4 regions of the Pseudomonas sp. PDM24 genome follow, and region 3 is predicted to be linked to each of the others. Evidence: predicted binding sites of a transcription regulator. Region 3 holds the regulator's gene; each other region holds the start of a gene.
The links. Region 3 encodes sigma-54, which starts transcription at its own class of promoters, with help from an activator protein. Its sites were predicted from a motif close to ANTGGCATNNANNTTGCTNT; they were not measured.

Region 1 (2,168 bases), on a different contig from region 3:
ACCGGCAAAGAGTTGTTGGCGCGGGCCTGTCACTTGGCGAGCCCGCGTGGGCAGTCACCGTTGATGGCGCTCAACTGTGCCGGTCTGCCGGAGTCCATGGCCGAGACCGAATTGTTCGGCTACGGTCCCGGCGCCTTCGAAGGCGCACGGGCCGAAGGCAAGCTCGGGCTGTTGGAGCTGACGGCGGGCGGTACGTTGTTTCTCGACGGCGTCGGCGAAATGAGCCCGCGCTTGCAGGTGAAATTGCTGCGCTTTCTGCAGGATGGTTGCTTCCGTCGTGTCGGCAGCGATGAAGAGGTCTATCTGGATGTGCGGGTGATCTGCGCAACGCAAGTGGATTTGTCCGAGCTGTGCGCTCGCGGTGAGTTTCGCCAGGATTTGTACCACCGTTTGAACGTGCTCTCGCTGCACATCCCGCCGCTACGCGAATGCCTCGACGGACTGGCGCCGCTGGTGGAGCACTTCCTCGATCAGGCCAGTCGGCAGATCGGTTGCCCTTTGCCGAAACTGGCGCCAGCGGCCATGGAACGGCTCAGTCATTATCATTGGCCGGGTAACGTGCGGCAGTTGGAAAACGTACTGTTCCAGGCCGTTTCCCTGTGCGACGGCGGCACCGTCAAAGCCGAGCATATTCGCCTGCCGGACTACGGCGTGCGTCAGCCGCTTGGCGATTTTTCCCTTGAGGGTGGTTTGGACGAGATTGTCGGGCGCTTTGAGAAAGCGGTGCTGGAGCGTTTGTATTCCGAGCATCCGAGCAGTCGGCAACTGGGCAAGCGGTTGGGGGTGTCGCATACCACCATTGCCAATAAGTTGCGTGAGTATGAGGTCGGCAAGACTGAGTCTTAGCCGATAGCTATTTTTGCCTGTGATGGACCCTTCGCGAGCAAGCCCGCTCCCACATTTGATCGAGTCGAACACAAATTAAATGTGGGAGCGGGCTTGCTCGCGAAGGCGGTAGTCCAGTCAACCTCAAGGTCAACCGTTGCCACCTACCGGCATAACACCGCCGGTTTTTCGTCTTCGATACATTCCCCCAATCCCCTCTGAATCCCTCAAGTCCTTTGTTTGCCGGGCCCTGCGCCGCCAGAAAAAAGTTGGTCTGCAAATTGCTTATGGCTCAGCAGTACAGCGGTGGGCGGCAAACGTCCGGCATGCAGAGGAAAGAGTGTGGACAAGTACCTTTATGTGGCAATGACCGGCGCCAGCCAGAATGCACTGGCGCAGAAGGCTCATGCCAACAACCTGGCGAACATCTCTACCAACGGTTTTCAGAAGGACCTGGAACAGGCTCGTTCGATGCCGGTGTTTGGTGACAGCTTTCCGGCGCGTGCGTTTGCCATGAGCGAACGTCCGGCCACCGACTTCTCTCCTGGCTCGCTGGTAGAAACCGGTCGCGACCTCGATGTCGCGGTGCAGGGCAACGGCTGGATCGCCGTGCAGAACCCCGATGGCGGTGAAAGCTACGTGCGCACCGGCAGCTTGAACGTTGACGCCCTGGGCGTGCTGCGTGCCGGCAACGGTATGCCGGTGGTAGGCAATGGCGGGCCGATTGCCGTGCCGCCCGAGCAGCAAATCGAAGTCGGCGAAGACGGCACCATCAGCATCCGTGCGATGGGTGAAGGCCCTCGCGTGATGGCCGAAGTCGACCGCATCAAACTGGTCAACCCGGACTTCAAGAACATGACCAAAGGCCTGGACGGTTCGATCCACACCAAGGACGGCAAGCCGGCGCAGGCCGATGCCAACGTCAAACTGGTGTCCGGGTTCCTTGAGTCGAGCAACGTCAATGCCGTGGAAGAAATGACTTCGGTGCTGGCGCTGGCCAAGCAGTTCGAGCTGCACATCAAGATGATGAACACCGCCAAAGACGATGACCAGGCCATGGCTCGGGTCTTGCAGATCAGCTAATTATCAGAACGTCGCGCCGTAAAACAGGCGCACGAGGAGAATCGAATGCTTCCGGCTCTATGGGTTGCCAAAACAGGTCTGTCCGCCCAGGACACCAACCTCACCACCATTTCCAACAACCTGGCGAACGTATCGACCACGGGTTTCAAACGTGACCGCGCCGAGTTCCAGGACTTGCTGTATCAGATCAAACGCCAGCCAGGCGCCCAGTCGACCCAGGACAGCGAATTGCCGTCGGGTCTGCAAGTGGGTACCGGTGT
Region 2 (2,168 bases), on a different contig from region 3:
AGTGTCATTGATCAGCAGGATACGCAACATATTCGTAGGCTCCTGTCAGCGGCTGGCGAGAAGGGGAGCGTTGTCGCTCATGGCGTGCAGCGTGAAGCTGCGGGCATAGCCGGCCGGGTCCGAGCCGTCCCAGATTTTGCCGTCGATCAGTTGACTGCTGCGCATTTCCTGACTCCGGGCAGGCACACCGACAGCAGTGGCGGCCTCACGGTATAAGTCTAGTTGTTGGACCTGACGCGCCACGTCGAGGTAATCCGGGTCGTCACGCAACAAACCCCAGCGACGAAACTGGGTCATGAACCACATACCGTCGGACAAATACGGAAAATTGACCTCGCCACCACCGTGAAAACCCATGGCGTGTGGGTCTTGCCAGCGATTACCCAGGCCGTCGGCGTAGTCACCGAGCAACCGTGGTTCGATGCAGTCGAGCGGTGCATCCAGATACTCAGGCGCACTCAACAGTTGCGCGGTGCTGCGGCGATTTTCGTGGCTGGCTTCGATGAATCGGCTGGCTTCGAGGATCGCCATCACCAATGCCCGTGCGGTGTTGGGGTATTGCTCGACAAAGGTTCGGGTGCAGCCGAGGACTTTTTCCGGGTGATCGGGCCACAGGGTCTGGCTGGTGGCCATGGTAAACCCGAGATTCTGCTGCACCGCACTGGCCGCCCACGGCTCGCCGACGCAGAAACCGTCGATGCGCCCGGCTTGCAGGTGCGCGACCATTTGCGGCGGCGGCACCACCACACTGTCGACATCCTGCAACGGATGAATGCCCTGACTCGCGAGCCAGTAATACAGCCACATGGCGTGGGTGCCCGTGGGAAAAGTCTGAGCGAAGGTCAGTTTTGGGCGACTTTGGTGCACGTGCCGGTCCAGTGCTTCAGGACTGGTCACGCCCAGGGCCTGCAAGCCGTGGGAAAGGTTGATGCTTTGGCCGTTCTGGTTCAGGCCCATCAGCACGGCCATGTCGGTGGAGGCTACGCCGCCGATCCCCAGGTGCACGGCGTAGATCAGGCCGTACAGGCTGTGGGCGGCGTCGAGTTCGCCGCTGACCAGTTTGTCCCGCAGGTTGGCCCAGGACGATTGGCGCTTGAGGTTCAGGGTCAGGCCGTAGGGTTGGGCAAAGCCCTGAGTGGCGGCGACCACCACTGAGGCGCAGTCGCTCAGGGCCATGAAGCCGAGGTTGATTTCAGTCTTTTCCGGGGCATCGCTGCCGTTGACCCAGGCCAGTGGGCCGGCTGATGGTTCGTTCATCGATTTCGCACCTTCCAAAAAAAAGCGTCGTCCCAAGGCCTTTGCGTGGGCAAAGCCGGGTGACGACGCCATTGTCCTTCCACTCATCCCGCCGTTGGCATGAGTGCTGATGCCTGTGATTGGTGCAAGGCATATGCCATCGCTGGCTGATTTTGTTGCGCGCCTCGCCTGTGGACCCGATGCACGGCTATAATCGCCGCCTCTCATCGCCAACCGAGTCAAGCCTGCCCATGTACACCCTGGCCCGTCAGCTGTTGTTCAAACTTTCCCCGGAAACCTCCCACGATCTGTCCCTGGACCTGATCGGCGCGGGCGGGCGTTTGGGCCTTAACGGCTTGCTGTGCAAGGCGCCGGCGAAACTGCCGGTGACGGTCATGGGCCTGGAGTTCCCGAACCCGGTGGGTTTGGCGGCCGGTTTGGACAAAAACGGCGCAGCGATCGATGGATTTGCCCAATTGGGTTTCGGTTTTGTCGAAATCGGCACCATCACGCCGCGTCCGCAACCGGGCAACCCGAAACCACGGATTTTCCGCTTGCCGGACGCCGAGGCGATCATCAACCGCATGGGCTTCAACAACCTCGGCGTCGATCACTTGCTCGCTCGCGTGGCGGCGGCCAAATACAAGGGCGTGCTGGGCATCAACATCGGCAAAAATTTCGATACGCCGGTTGAGCGTGCGGTCGATGACTACCTGATCTGCCTGGACAAGGTCTATGCCCACGCCAGCTACGTGACGGTCAACGTCAGTTCGCCGAACACCCCGGGCCTGCGCAGCCTGCAATTCGGCGATTCGCTCAAGCAATTGCTCGCCGACCTGGCCACCCGCCGGGCGGAACTGGCCCTGCGTCACGGCAAGCATGTTCCGTTGGCGATCAAGATCGCGCCGGACATGACTGATGAAGAAACCGTT
Region 3 (2,168 bases):
AAGGTGACTCCGCCACCATCCTCGCCAATGAACTGGTCAAGGAAGTGTATCTGGGCCACGAGTTCCGCCTGTAAGCACCTGAGGTGCCCGGGTCGCCGAGGGAGCGCTTACTTCAATAAAAAATCAATAACTTTTTATTGTTACAGCGCTCTAGGCAAACACTTCAGTTTCGGGCATATAATTTGCTTATGTTTGGCGCTTCGGCGCCCTGTAGTGGATGGCGCATGTGCGCCGGCGAATAAGGTGTTAAGCCCCTGCCATGAAACCATCGCTAGTCTTGAGAATGGGCCAGCAGCTGACGATGACACCGCAGCTGCAACAGGCCATCCGCCTGCTCCAATTGTCGACCCTGGACCTGCAACAGGAAATCCAGGAGGCTCTGGAGTCCAATCCGATGCTCGAACGCCAGGAAGAAGGCGACGACTTCGATAACGCCGACCCCTTGGCCGATAGCGCCGAACAGAAACCCAACGCCGACATTCAGGAACCCTCCTACCAGGAAACCGCCCCGACGGTGGACAACCTTGAGGAAGGCGACTGGAACGAGCGCATCCCCAACGAATTGCCCGTCGACACAGCCTGGGAGGATGTCTACCAGACCAGCGCCAGCAGCCTGCCGAGCAACGATGACGACGAGTGGGACTTCACCACCCGCACATCGGTCGGTGAAAGCCTGCAAAGCCATTTGCTCTGGCAACTGAACCTGGCACCGATGTCCGACACTGATCGCCTGATCGCCGTGACCCTGATCGACTGCATCAACAATCAGGGCTACCTGGACGAAACCCTCGAGGAAATCCTCGAAGCGTTCGACCCGGAACTGGACATCGAACTCGACGAAATCGAAGCCGTCCTGCACCGCATCCAGCAATTCGAACCCGCTGGCATCGGCGCCCGCAACCTGGGTGAATGCCTGCTGCTGCAACTGCGCCAGTTGTCCGCCAAGACCCCTTGGCTGGCCGAAGCCAAGCGCCTGGTCACCGATTACATCGACCTGCTCGGCAGCCGCGACTACAGCCAGCTGATGCGCCGCATGAAGCTCAAGGAAGATGAGCTGCGCCAGGTCATCGAATTGGTCCAGAGCCTCAACCCGCGCCCGGGCTCACAGATCGAGTCCACCGAAGCCGAATACGTCGTTCCCGACGTGATCGTGCGCAAGGACAACGAGCGCTGGCTGGTGGAGCTGAACCAGGAATCGGTGCCACGCCTGCGGGTCAACGCCCAATATGCCGGTTTCGTGCGCCGCGCCGATACCAGCGCTGACAACACCTTCATGCGTAATCAGCTGCAGGAGGCTCGCTGGTTCATCAAGAGCCTGCAAAGCCGCAATGAAACCCTGATGAAAGTCGCCACCCAGATCGTCGAGCATCAACGCGGCTTTCTTGAGTACGGTGACGAAGCCATGAAGCCGTTGGTGCTGCATGACATTGCCGAAGCAGTCGGCATGCATGAATCGACCATTTCACGGGTGACCACGCAAAAATTCATGCATACCCCACGGGGCATCTATGAACTGAAATACTTTTTTTCCAGCCACGTCAGTACCTCTGAAGGCGGTGAATGCTCGTCCACGGCGATCCGCGCGATCATCAAAAAACTGGTTGCCGCGGAAAATCAGAAAAAGCCGTTGAGTGACAGCAAGATCGCTGGTTTACTGGAGGCACAAGGCATTCAGGTAGCCCGTCGCACCGTCGCCAAGTACCGCGAATCCCTGGGGATCGCGCCTTCCAGCGAACGGAAGCGGTTGATGTAGCCGCCGGGCTGGCCACAGCGTTCCAGTGGCAGGCATTTCTGCCTGCCGCTTTATGCACTGGCAACGAAGGAGAAGCTGTATGCAAGTCAACATCAGTGGACACCAACTGGAAGTGACCGAACCCCTGCGCACCTACATCGGCGAAAAACTCGACCGATTAGAGAGGCATTTCGACAAGATCACCAATGTGCAAGTCACGATGAACGTCGAAAAACTGCTGCAGAAGATCGAAGCCACGCTGCATATTCCCGGCGGAGAAGTGGTCGCCAATGCCGAGCATACGGACATGTATGCCGCCATCGACCTGCTGACCGACAAGCTGGATCGCCAACTTAAAAAGCATAAGGAAAAGACCCAGAGCCTCCTCCAGGGCGCGACCGGTCGTTAACACCCCCAATCCATGATCCGACTAGAA
Region 4 (2,168 bases), on a different contig from region 3:
GCCACACCGGCGTAGTCCACATCCTCCTTGAGCAGGCCCCAGCGACGGAACTGAGTGAGGAACCACATACCGTCCGACAGGTAGGGGTAGTTGACGCTGCCATCCTTGCAGAAGGACATCGCATGCTCGTCCGTCCATTGGTTGCCTGACCCGTCGTCATAGTGGCCGAGGAAGCGTTGTTCGATCACTTCGACGGGCGCATTCACGTAGGCCTTGCCGGCAATCAGTTGGGCGGTGCTTTTTTTGTTCTCTACGCTGGCCTCGATGAACCGGCTGGCGTCGAGCACCGCCATGGTCAACGCCCGGGCGGTGTTGGGGTATTGCTCGACGAAGGCACGGGTGGTGCCAAGGATTTTCTCCGGGTGATCGGGCCAGAGTTTCTGGGTGGTAACGGCGGTGAAGCCGATGTTGTCGGCAATCGCCCGGGCTCCCCAGGGCTCGCCGACACAGAAGCCGTCCATGTTGCCCACGCGCATGTTGGCGACCATCTGTGGGGGTGGCACCACGATGGTCTTCACATCGGTCAGCGGGTTGATGCCGAGGCTGGCGAGCCAGTAATTGAGCCACATGGCATGGGTGCCGGTGGGGAACGTCTGGGCGAAGGTCAGTGGCGTGCCACCTTGCTTGACCTTGGCGGCCAGTTGCTCGCCATTGGTCACGCCCGCTTGCTGCAACTGTTTGGAGAGGGTGATCGCCTGGCCGTTCTGGTTCAATCCCATGAGCATGGCCATATCTCTCTGCGGCCCGCCGATGCCCAGTTGCACGCCATAGATCAGGCCGTAGAGCACATGGGCAGCATCCAGTTCGCCGTTGAGCAGTTTGTCGCGCACGCCGGCCCAGGACGCCTCTTTGCTCGGCGTGATAGTAAGACCGTATTTTTCGCCGAAACCCTGGGTTGCCGCCACCACGACTGACGCGCAGTCGGTGAGGGGAATGAAACCGACCTTCAGTGCAGCTTTCTCCGGCGCGTCGCTGCCGGCAGCCCAGACTGCGCTACGCAGAAAGCCTGGCACGACAACATCGAGGGCGGCGATCCCGGCGACAGTACCTGCCGTCACCAGGGATTGCTTCAGAAAGGTGCGCCGGCCGGGGTGTACCGGATGTTGCGAGTCACGCTCATCAGTCATAACCACATCCTTTTTTTAGGGGCAAAAAAAAACGGCGTGCGCCAGGCTCCCTCGATAGAGGGACCTGACGGACGCCGTTGTCCGGAAAGTGCAGCACGCCGCCATTGGCGTGCCGCATAAGTCTGTTAGTCAGTAGTAGCAAAGGGCTTGCCAAGTTTATGTCCGAGTTTTTTTATGCAAAAAAAATCAATTGGTACAAAGGCTTGAAGTAGTTTTGTGATGTTTTCTAAAAAGATATCGAAGGGGGCGTAGAGCCGGGGGAGAGCGAAGCACTGATCGCTTTTTGGGCAGCTTGGGTGCGAGGTGAACTAAAACAGCTCTCCTGCGCACCGTTGCGAAGTCGAATGGAGGTAAGCCTTAGCCCAGATCCCGGCGGATGGCGTCGAGGCGCTCGTCGAGCAAGGGGGTGAGCAGGGCGTAGCACTGCGCTGGGGAGATGGACACTGTCGTTGTACCGATCAGGCAGCGTTGCAGTCGTTCGAGAGCGTTGTGCAGCGAGCGGGGGGCATGCCTGAGCAAGCGCTCGTGCAGGTACTGCAATTGAACAAGCATTTGCAGTGGGCAATTCTGATGGGCGGCGGCGCGCACCGACAGGCCGCGCAGCCGCCCCAGGTCTTCCAGCTCCCAACAGCGCTCGGCGATGCTCGGGGGCTGCAGATTAAGCGCGCAGCGCCGCAGTTCGAGGTTCTGGATGGCGCCGAGCAAGTCTTGCAGCAACCGGCAATGGCCCTCGAAATCCGCAGGTTCGCGGCGTAATGCGTTCCAGGCCTGGCACTGTGCGCTATACGGCCATTCTTTCCAGCGTTGGTCGAGCGAATGACCCAGTGCCTGGCAACGTTGCTGTGCCTCGCGGGAGGTCTGTCCGCCGAGACCGCGATGCTGCTGCAGACCTTGCAACAGGTCGAGACCCAGCAAAAGCATCTGTCTGAGTCCCGCGTCGTTGTGTGGCAGACGGGTTCGTCGGGATTGCCCACCATCGAGTGCGGCGGCGAATTGTAGGTTCATGGGCGGTTTCCGACGGTGAGCTGGTTGAGATAATGG

Region 1: KW837_RS00510 (flagellar basal body rod protein FlgF) is a predicted target of sigma-54. The motif match lies at 1,094-1,113, and genes of this name have one in related genera.
Region 2: KW837_RS02050 (CmpA/NrtA family ABC transporter substrate-binding protein) is a predicted target of sigma-54. The motif match lies at 1,379-1,398, and genes of this name have one in related genera.
Region 4: KW837_RS07340 (CmpA/NrtA family ABC transporter substrate-binding protein) is a predicted target of sigma-54. The motif match lies at 1,263-1,282, and genes of this name have one in related genera.

What each region holds. Positions count from the first base shown of each region.
Region 1 is NZ_JAHUWR010000001.1:108,147-110,314, forward strand. It holds gene KW837_RS00505 (sigma-54-dependent phenylalanine hydroxylase transcriptional regulator PhhR) at 1-846, shown strand, start outside; gene KW837_RS00510 (flagellar basal body rod protein FlgF) at 1,168-1,908, shown strand; gene flgG (flagellar basal-body rod protein FlgG) at 1,954-2,168, shown strand, end outside.
Region 2 is NZ_JAHUWR010000001.1:427,138-429,305, forward strand. It holds gene KW837_RS02045 (ANTAR domain-containing response regulator) at 1-30, opposite strand, end outside; gene KW837_RS02050 (CmpA/NrtA family ABC transporter substrate-binding protein) at 46-1,257, opposite strand; gene KW837_RS02055 (quinone-dependent dihydroorotate dehydrogenase) at 1,488-2,168, shown strand, end outside.
Region 3 is NZ_JAHUWR010000007.1:213,503-215,670, reverse strand. It holds gene lptB (LPS export ABC transporter ATP-binding protein) at 1-74, shown strand, start outside; gene KW837_RS22680 (RNA polymerase factor sigma-54) at 260-1,753, shown strand; gene hpf (ribosome hibernation-promoting factor, HPF/YfiA family) at 1,833-2,141, shown strand; gene ptsN (PTS IIA-like nitrogen regulatory protein PtsN) at 2,154-2,168, shown strand, end outside.
Region 4 is NZ_JAHUWR010000001.1:1,621,556-1,623,723, reverse strand. It holds gene KW837_RS07340 (CmpA/NrtA family ABC transporter substrate-binding protein) at 1-1,127, opposite strand, end outside; gene KW837_RS07335 (hypothetical protein) at 1,485-2,132, opposite strand; gene KW837_RS29025 (methyl-accepting chemotaxis protein) at 2,129-2,168, opposite strand, start outside.